Regions from separate parts of the Streptomyces deserti genome, predicted to be linked through region 2. Evidence: predicted binding sites of a transcription regulator. Region 2 holds the regulator's gene; each other region holds the start of a gene.

Region 1 (3,274 bases), on a different contig from region 2:
TGCCGGCACCGTCGACGATCGTGGTGTCGTCCTTGGTGACGGTGACGCGGCGGGCGGTGCCGAGCACGTCCAGGCCGACCTGGTCGAGCTTGAGGCCGACTTCCTCGGAGATGACCGTGGCGCCGGTGAGGACCGCCATGTCCTGCAGCATCGCCTTGCGGCGGTCACCGAAGCCGGGGGCCTTGACGGCGACGGCGTTGAAGGTGCCGCGGATCTTGTTGACGACGAGGGTGGACAGGGCCTCGCCCTCGACGTCCTCGGCGATGATCAGCAGCGGCTTGGAGGAGTTCGCCTGGATGATCTTCTCCAGCAGCGGCAGCATGTCCGCGATGGCGGAGATCTTGCCCTGGTGGATGAGGATGTACGGGTCCTCCAGGACGGCCTCCATGCGCTCCTGGTCCGTCACGAAGTACGGCGACAGGTAGCCCTTGTCGAAGGCCATGCCCTCGGTGAAGTCCAGCTCCAGGCCGAAGGTGTTGGACTCCTCGACGGTGATGACACCGTCCTTGCCGACCTTGTCCATCGCCTCGGCGATGAGCTCACCGACCTGCTGGTCCTGGGCGGACAGCGCGGCGACGGCGGCGATGTCGGACTTCTCGTCGATCGGGCGGGCCGAGGCGAGCAGGTCCTCGGAGACCGCGGCGACGGCGGCGTCGATGCCCTTCTTCAGGGCGGCCGGGGAGGCACCGGCGGCGACGTTCTTCAGGCCCTCGCGGACCAGCGCCTGGGCCAGCACGGTCGCGGTGGTCGTACCGTCACCCGCGATGTCGTTGGTCTTGGTCGCCACCTCCTTGACCAGCTGGGCGCCGAGGTTCTCGTACGGGTCCTCGATCTCGACCTCACGGGCGATCGTGACACCGTCGTTGGTGATGGTGGGGGCGCCGAACTTCTTGTCGATGACGACGTTGCGGCCCTTGGGGCCGATCGTCACCTTGACCGTGTCGGCAAGCTTGTTGACGCCGCGCTCGAGGGCGCGACGGGCGTCCTCGTCGAACTTCAGGATCTTCGCCATGGCAGCGGGAGCCCTCTCGGAAATCTAGGTGAAAGAAACTGCGCCCCGGGCGCCCGGCTGATTAATGGTCGCGGGGGCCAGGGGCGCAGTGCAAAGCAGGTGCTTCGAGGTGAAGCGGGTGAATTACTTCTCGATGATCGCGAGCACGTCGCGAGCCGAGAGGACGAGGTACTCCTCGCCGTTGTACTTCACCTCGGTGCCGCCGTACTTGCTGTACAGCACGATGTCGCCGGTCTTCACGTCGAGCGGGAGGCGCTCGCCGTTCTCGAAGCGGCCCGGGCCCACGGCCAGGACGACGCCCTCCTGGGGCTTCTCCTTGGCGGTGTCCGGAATGACCAGGCCAGAGGCCGTGGTCTGCTCGGCGTCCAGCGGCTGGACCACGATGCGGTCCTCGAGCGGCTTGATGGCAACCTTGGAGCTGGCGGTCGTCACGATCCGACCTCCCCCTTCGGAGATCTCACGGGGTTAACTGTCTGAGGTGGCGACCAGGTCGATCCGTCGTCGCGGGTGCCGGACCTGCCCGTCGCGTTGTTGGCACTCTCCTAGGGGGAGTGCCAGAGCCGAGACTATGACCGCGGTTAGCACTCGGTCAAGCGGAGTGCCAATTGCCGGCGGCGCGTCGGCCGGGGGCTTCGGCGGATGTCCGTCTTCCCAGGCACTCGGCGTTGGTGTGGAGGCCTCTGGGGCTGCCTCCCCCAAACCCCCGCTTCGGCTTCAACGGCCTCGTCCTCGAGCGCCGGACGGGCCGACCACCGCCGACCGGCGCCGCCGTCAGAGGTAGTCCTCCAACCGCCCCACCCTCAGCCCCCGCCCCTCGATCTCCCGCAGCAGCAGCCGGGTCCGTTCCACCACGGGCAGGCCCGTCGTGCCGGCGTCCGGGTCGACGGCCACGATGTCGCCGGGGCGCAGGCGGTGCTCGCCACGGGTGTACGTCAGCCCGCCGTCGCCCCGCACGGCCGCCCGCCACAGCACGAGCGCCGTGATGCCGCAGTCGGCGGCGGCGCGGAGGGTGGTCGTGTCGTACGTGCCGTGGGGCGGGCGGAAGAGGTGGGGGCGGACACCGAAACGGGCGTGGAGTTTGTCCTGCTGGCCACAGATCTCGGCGCGCTGGCCGGCATAGGGCAGCCCGCGCAGGGCGGGGTGGTCGAGGGTGTGGTTCTGGATGCTCGCGCCGACCGCCCGCAGTCGCGCGAGGTGGCCGTACGCCGGTCCGACGACGCGGTCCGTGAGGAAGAGGCTGACCGGGAGGCGCCGTTCACGGATCAGGTCGGCGAAGCTCGGTTCCCGCTCGGCGTCGTCGTCGTACGTCAGGAAGACGACCCGGTCGCGGGTGGGGATGTGGTCCACGACCGGTGGGAGTCCGGAGGCGGGTGGGAGCCCGGAGACCGGTGGGAGTCCGGCGCGTGCCTGCTGGTGCGCCTCCGCCCGGGCCCGGGCGTCCGACCGCGGCGGCTCGGCGCAGCCGCCGAGCAGGGCGGCGAGGGCCAGGACCCCGACCGCCCAGCCGCGTGGCCTCACAGGTAGTCCTCCAAACGCCCCACCGCGTATCCCTCGGCCGTGACCTTGTTCAGGAAGAGGCGGACCATGTCGCGCATCGAGCCCTCCCAGTGGTCCGGGCCCCGGAAGTGGCTGAGGACGATGTCGCCGGGGCGCAGCTCGCGGTGCCACTCGCGGTACTCCCAGCGGTCGACGAAGACCTCCTCGTTCCACAGGGGCACGTACTTGATCCCGCAGGCCTTGGCCGCGCGCAGGGTGGCCCCGTTGTAGTTGCCGAAGGGCGGGCGGAACAGGACGGGGCGCTTGCCGTAGCGCTCCTCGATCACGTCCTGCATGCCGCAGATCTCGCGTTTCTGGCGGGCGTACGACAGTGCGGGCAGGTAGGGGTGGTGGAGGGTGTGGTTGTTCAGAACCGCTCCCCTGGCCTGCATCTTCTTGAAGTAGCCGTAGTCCTCCTTGATCAGGTAGCCGCTGAGGAAGGCGGTGTACGGGACGCGCAGCTCGCTCATCATGCGCAGGAACGCCGGGTCCTTCTCGGCGCCGTCGTCGATGGTGAGGAAGACGACCTTGTCCTTGGTGGGGACGGTGGTGAAGACCGGGGGAAGGTCCAGCTCCCGGTGGCCGTCGACCTCGAAGCCCTCGCGAGTGGTGATCCTCGGCTTCTTCACCGGGGGCGGCGGGGCCGTCAGCGGGACCTTCTTCAGGCCCCAGCGCCGCGCGGCGGCGGCCCGGGCGGCGTGGGCCGCGCGCAGCTTGCCGGCGTAG
Region 2 (3,274 bases):
CCGCAGATCAGAGCCTGATCGGCGGCTCGCGTCAGCGCCTGACCGGCGGGGCGTGTCAGCGCCCGTTGAAGGCGTCCTTCAACCGGGAGAACAGCCCTTGCTGACCCGGCTGACTGTGCCTGCCCGGGGGCCGACCCCCGGACCCCCGGCCGCCTCACCGCTCACGTCAGCGCCCGTTGAAAGCGTCCTTCAACCGGGAGAACAGCCCTTGCTGACCCGGCTGGAACTGCCCCTGCGGGCGCTCCTCGCCGCGCAGTTTGGCCAGCTCCCGCAGCAGGCGTTCCTGCTCGGGGTCGAGCTTGGTGGGGGTCGTGACCTCGACGTGGACGATGAGGTCGCCGCGCCCGCCACCCCGCAGGTGCGTCACCCCGCGCCCGTGCAGCGGGATCGACTGCCCGGACTGCGTGCCGGGGCGGATGTCGACCTCCTCCAGGCCGTCCAGCGTCTCCAGCGGCACCTTCGTACCGAGGGCCGCCGCCGTCATCGGGATCGTCACCGTGCAGTGCAGGTCGTCGCCGCGCCGCTGGAACGTCGGGTGCGGCAGCTCGTGGATCTCGACGTACAGGTCACCGGCCGGACCGCCGCCCGGGCCGACCTCGCCCTCACCGGCGAGCTGGATCCGCGTGCCGTTGTCGACACCGGCCGGGATCTTGACGGTGAGCGTACGGCGGGACCGTACGCGCCCGTCACCGGCGCACTCCGGGCACGGTGTGGGCACCACGGTTCCGAAGCCCTGGCACTGCGGGCAGGGACGCGAGGTCATGACCTGGCCCAGGAAGGACCGGGTGACCTGGGAGACCTCACCGCGGCCCCGGCACATGTCACAGGTCTGGGCGGAGGTGCCCGGCGCCGCGCCCTCACCGCTGCAGGTGGTGCAGACGATCGCCGTGTCGACCTGGAGGTCCTTCGTCGTGCCGAAGGCGGCCTCGTCGAGTTCGACCTCGATGCGGATCATCGCGTCCTGGCCGCGGCGGGTGCGCGAGCGCGGACCGCGCTGCGACGCCGTGCCGAAGAACGCGTCCATGATGTCGGAGAAGTTCCCGAAGCCGCCGGCCCCGAAGCCGCCCGCGCCGGCACCGCCGGACTGCGAGAGCGGGTCGCCGCCGAGGTCGTAGACCTGCTTCTTCTGCGGGTCCGACAGCACCTCGTAGGCGGCGTTGATCTCCTTGAACCGCTCCTGGGTCTTCGGATCGGGGTTGACGTCCGGGTGCAGCTCGCGCGCGAGCCGCCGGAAGGCCTTCTTGATCTCTTCCTGCGACGCGTCGCGGCGCACGCCGAGTACGGCGTAGTAGTCCGTGGCCACTACGACTCCGCCAGGATCTGTCCGACGTACCGTGCCACTGCGCGTACCGCTCCCATCGTTCCCGGGTAGTCCATGCGGGTCGGTCCGACCACGCCGAGCTTGGCGACAGCCTCGCCGCCCGAACCGTAGCCGACCGACACGACGGACGTGGAGTTGAGTCCTTCGTGGGCGTTCTCGTGACCGATACGGACGGTCACGCCCGGATCCTTGGCCTCGCCGAGCAGCTTGAGAAGCACGACCTGCTCCTCCAGCGCCTCCAGCACCGGCCGGATCGTGAGGGGGAAGTCGTGTGCGAAGCGGGTCAGATTGGCGGTGCCGCCGATCATCAGCCGCTCCTCGTTCTCCTCGACGAGTGTCTCCAGCAGGGTGGAGAGCACCGTCGAGACCGTGCCGCGGTCGTCGGCCTCGAAGGCCTCCGGCAGGTCCTCCACCAGGCTCGGCACGTCCGTGAAGCGACGTCCCGCGACCCGGCTGTTGAGCCGCGCGCGCAGATCCGCCAGCGACGTCTCACCGAAGGGCGCCGGGCAGTCGACGACGCGCTGCTCGACCCGCCCGGTGTCCGTGATCAGCACGAGCATCACGCGTGCGGGCGCGAGGGAGAGCAGCTCCACGTGCCGCACGGTCGACCGGGTCAGCGACGGGTACTGCACGACGGCGACCTGCCGCGTCAGCTGCGCGAGCAGCCGCACGGTCCGCGCCACCACGTCGTCGAGGTCGACGGCGCCCTCGAGGAAGTTCTGGATCGCCCGCCGCTCGGGCGGGGACATGGGCTTGACGCCCGCGAGCTTGTCGACGAAGAGCCGGTAGCCCTTGTCGGTGGGGATGCGCCCGGCGCTGGTGTGCGGCTGGGCGATGTACCCCTCCTCCTCCAGGGCCGCCATGTCGTTGCGGACGGTGGCGGGGGAGACGCCGAGGTTGTGCCGCTCGGTGAGCGCCTTGGAGCCGACGGGCTCCTCGGTGCCGACGTAGTCCTGGACGATGGCGCGCAGCACCTGAAGCCTGCGTTCACTAAGCATCCGCGCACACCTCCAGAAGTCGTCCGCCTGGTGTCGTACCTGACACCGCCTGCTGCCGCCTGGCACTCGGCGCGTGGGAGTGCCAGCCTTCCCCGGCCCAGTGTACGGCGGTGGGGTACACCGTGGGCAAGGTCGGTCCTGCGGCGACGCCCCGCGGACCGTCTCCCCCGCTAGCGTCGCCGTATGAGGGTGACTTGGGAAGAGTTGGGATGGGAGCGGGTCGCGGCCGGGGTGGGGCGGTGCCGGCTGCCGGTGTGGGACTGCACGGTGGGGCTGGTCGTCGGCGCGGGCGCGGTGCTGATGGTCGACGCGGGGTCCAGCCTGGCGGAGGGCGCGCGGTTGCGCGCGCAGGCGCAGCAACTCGCCGGCCACCGTGTGACGCATCTCGCGCTGACCCACCCGCACTTCGACCACGTCCTCGGCTCGGCGGCGTTCGCGGGCACGGAGATGTTCGGGGCGGTGGGCGTGGACGGGGTGTTCACGCGCGTACGTGACCGCGAGGAGCTGCGGGGGGACGCGGTGGCCCACGGTCTGGACGCCCGGCTGGCCGAGGAGGCCGTCGACGCCCTCGTCGGCCCCCGCCATCTGGTCTCCGGCGAGTGGACCCTCGACCTGGGCGCGGGCCGCCAGGTCCTGCTGGCGAACGTGGGCCCGGGGCACACGGCGTACGACCTGGCCGTCCTGGTGCCGGGCGACCCGGAGGTGGTGTTCTGCGGCGACCTGGTCGAGGAGTCCGGCGAGCCCCAGGCCGGCCCCGACGCGGTGCCGTCGCACTGGCCGGCGGCCCTGGACCGGCTGCTGGCCCTGGGCGGCGAGGACGCGCTGTACGTGCCCGGTCACGGAGCGGTGGTGGACGCGGCGTTCGTGCGGGCGCAGCGGGACACCCTCGCGGCACGATTCGGCGTGTCGCCGTGATCGTGCCGGGGCTTCTCCTATCGTCATCCGAATGCGCCAG
Region 3 (3,274 bases), on a different contig from region 2:
CCATAATTGAGTGACGCAATTAAGAGGAGGCGGTTCCGGCCCGTCACCCCGTGATCCCGGACACGCCCGAGGGCGGCACCCCCTGCTTCCAGGGGGTGCCGCCCTCGGCACGGAAAGGAACGTACCGATCCCAGAGAGGATCAGAAGTCCATGTCACCGCCCGGCATGCCGCCGCCGGCCGGGGCCGCGGCCTTCTCCGGCTTGTCGGCGATGACGGCCTCGGTGGTGAGGAACAGCGCGGCGATCGACGCGGCGTTCTGCAGCGCGGAGCGCGTCACCTTGGCCGGGTCGATGATGCCTTCCTTGACCAGGTCGACGTACTCGCCGGTCGCGGCGTTCAGGCCGTGGCCCGGGGTCAGGTTGCGCACCTTCTCCACCACGACGCCGCCCTCGAGGCCGGCGTTGATCGCGATCTGCTTCAGCGGGGCCTCCAGCGCGATGCGCACGGCGTTGGCGCCGGTCGCCTCGTCACCCTCGAGCTCCAGCTTCTCGAAGACCTGGGAGGCCTGGAGCAGGGCCACGCCACCACCGGCGACGATGCCCTCCTCGACGGCCGCCTTGGCGTTGCGGACGGCGTCCTCGATGCGGTGCTTGCGCTCCTTGAGCTCGACCTCGGTGGCGGCACCGGCCTTGATGACCGCGACACCACCGGCGAGCTTGGCCAGGCGCTCCTGGAGCTTCTCGCGGTCGTAGTCCGAGTCGCTGTTCTCGATCTCGGCGCGGATCTGGTTCACGCGGCCCTGGACCTGGTCAGCCGAGCCGGCACCGTCGACGATGGTGGTCTCGTCCTTGGTGATGACCACCTTGCGGGCCTTGCCCAGCAGGTCGAGGGTGGCGTTCTCCAGCTTGAGGCCGACCTCCTCGGAGATGACCTCGCCGCCCGTGAGGATGGCGATGTCGCCGAGCATGGCCTTGCGGCGGTCGCCGAAGCCCGGGGCCTTGACGGCGACGGACTTGAAGGTGCCGCGGATCTTGTTGACGACCAGGGTCGACAGGGCCTCGCCCTCGACGTCCTCGGCGATGATCAGCAGCGGCTTGCCCGACTGCATGACCTTCTCCAGGAGCGGGAGCAGGTCCTTGACGTTGGAGATCTTGGAGTTCGCGATCAGGATGTACGGGTCGTCGAGGACGGCCTCCATACGCTCCATGTCGGTCGCGAAGTACGCCGAGATGTAGCCCTTGTCGAAGCGCATACCCTCGGTGAGCTCAAGCTCCAGACCGAAGGTCTGGGACTCCTCGACGGTGATGACGCCTTCCTTGCCGACCTTGTCCATGGCCTCGGCGATGAGCTCGCCGATCTGGGTGTCGGCGGCGGAGATTGAGGCCGTGGAGGCGATCTGCTCCTTGGTCTCGACGTCCTTCGCCTGCTCCAGCAGGGCGGCGGAGACGGCCTCGACGGCCTTCTCGATACCGCGCTTCAGGGCCATCGGGTTGGCGCCGGCGGCGACGTTGCGCAGGCCTTCCTTGACCAGCGCCTGGGCCAGGACCGTAGCGGTCGTCGTACCGTCACCGGCGACGTCGTCCGTCTTCTTCGCTACTTCCTTGACCAGCTCGGCGCCGATCTTCTCGTACGGGTCCTCGAGCTCGATCTCCTTGGCGATGGAGACGCCGTCGTTGGTGATCGTGGGCGCGCCCCACTTCTTCTCGAGGACGACGTTGCGGCCCTTGGGGCCGAGCGTCACCTTCACGGCGTCCGCGAGCTGGTTCATGCCGCGCTCGAGGCCGCGCCGCGCCTCCTCGTCGAACGCGATGATCTTGGCCATGTGAAGTGGTCCCTCCAGGACTGGGGGTGATTACTTCGGACCGCGCCCGCGCCCGCGACGGACGGCCCCGACCGGTGGTTCCTTGCCCCACCTGGCCCGTGGCCTCACCGACCCGGTCCTTACGTTGTCACTCTCACCTTCAGAGTGCTAACGCCAATGATTAGCACTCGGCATAGGTGAGTGCAAGCGGCTCTCGGTGTTCGGGCGGGGCGCTCAGCCCCGGGCGAACAGGGCGCGTCCGGCTCGGCGCCCGTCCCCGCGCAGGTCAGGTCACGCGCGGACTCCGCGCAGGCCGAAGGGCCCGTGCCCCGGGAGGCACGGGCCCTTCAGAGAAGACCGTTCGCTTGCGTTGGTCGCTGGTTCAGGCGGTGACGCGAACCATGTCGGCCTGCGGGCCCTTCTGGCCCTGCGAGATCTCGAACTCGACCCGCTGGCCCTCTTCCAGGGTGCGGTACCCGTCCATCTGGATCGCGCTGTAGTGGACGAAAACATCCGCACCACCGTCGACCGCGATGAAGCCGTACCCCTTCTCCGCGTTGAACCACTTGACGGTGCCCTGAGCCATGCCTAACTCCCCTATTACTGGCCCTTGCACAGATCCACACTTCGCGGATCCGGGTCAGACCTCACCCCCCACGGATTGGGGGCGTGCGCCGGAACGCGTCGACCGCGGCCGAATGTATCTGCCCAACTGCCGTCTGCAACAGGTCAGTCGGACGAGAATTCTGGACGTGCCCGGTCCGGAATGTGGCAAGAATTCGCCGTAATTCAGGGCAAGTCGGGCCACACAAAAGGCACATAAGCCGCGAAAGACGCCCACACTTTGGCTACATCTAGTCGGGCGTACGGCAGGAATTCAGGGTGCGCGACCAGCGGATCGGCATCGCGTTCCCCAACTGTACCGCGCTCAACCACACTGAATTGCCCCCTCCGCTTCTCTCACGGAGGGGGCAATTCGATGAACGCTCCGTCATTGTCGTTACCCATGGTAACGACGATGTTCGGTCAGCCGCCGGCCACGGCCGGAATGATGGACACTCCCGCACCCGCGGGGGTGGGCGTCTGCAGACCCTGCTCGAAGCGCACGTCGTCGTCGTTGACGTAGACGTTGACGAACCGGCGCAGCTTGCCCTGGTCGTCCAGCACCCGGGCGGCGATGCCGGTGTGGTTCTTCTCCAGGTCGGCGATGACCTCGGCGAGGGTCGCGCCCTCGGCGCTCACCTCGGCCTGGCCGCCGGTGTAGGTGCGCAGGATGGTGGGGATGCGGACGGTCACGCTCATGCGAGGCCAGCCTCTCGGAAGGAGTCCAGGGTCGGGCGGATGGTGGCGGTCAGGCCGGTGCCGGCCACCGCGTCGAGGGTCTTCAGGCCGTCGCCGGTGTTGAGGACGACCGTCGTCAGGGTCGGGTCGAGCAGCCCGTTCTCGATCAGCTTGCGCGTCACGCCCACGGTCACACCGCCGGCGGTCTCCGCGAAGATGCCCTCGGTCCGGGCCAGCAGCTTGATCGCGTC

What was found. Region 2 encodes HrcA, which represses chaperone genes, less so after heat shock. Its sites were predicted from a motif close to TTNGCACTCNGNNNNNCNGAGTGCNAA; they were not measured.
Region 1: a site for HrcA is predicted at 1,591-1,617, ahead of groES (co-chaperone GroES). Genes of this name have one in related genera too.
Region 3: a site for HrcA is predicted at 1,924-1,950, ahead of groL (chaperonin GroEL). Genes of this name have one in related genera too.

Annotation. Positions count from the first base shown of each region.
Region 1 covers NZ_BAAGRZ010000007.1:155,584-158,857, forward strand. The annotation lists gene groL (chaperonin GroEL) at 1-1,012, opposite strand, end outside; gene groES (co-chaperone GroES) at 1,136-1,444, opposite strand; gene ACYVMZ_RS15505 (polysaccharide deacetylase family protein) at 1,784-2,530, opposite strand; gene ACYVMZ_RS15510 (polysaccharide deacetylase family protein) at 2,527-3,274, opposite strand, start outside.
Region 2 covers NZ_BAAGRZ010000001.1:853,448-856,721, forward strand. The annotation lists gene dnaJ (molecular chaperone DnaJ) at 167-1,303, opposite strand; gene hrcA (heat-inducible transcriptional repressor HrcA) at 1,303-2,319, opposite strand; gene ACYVMZ_RS03890 (MBL fold metallo-hydrolase) at 2,503-3,234, shown strand; gene ACYVMZ_RS03895 (DUF3097 domain-containing protein) at 3,266-3,274, shown strand, end outside.
Region 3 covers NZ_BAAGRZ010000012.1:159,553-162,826, reverse strand. The annotation lists gene groL (chaperonin GroEL) at 141-1,763, opposite strand; gene ACYVMZ_RS21425 (cold-shock protein) at 2,125-2,328, opposite strand; gene ACYVMZ_RS21420 (MoaD/ThiS family protein) at 2,769-3,044, opposite strand; gene thrC (threonine synthase) at 3,041-3,274, opposite strand, start outside.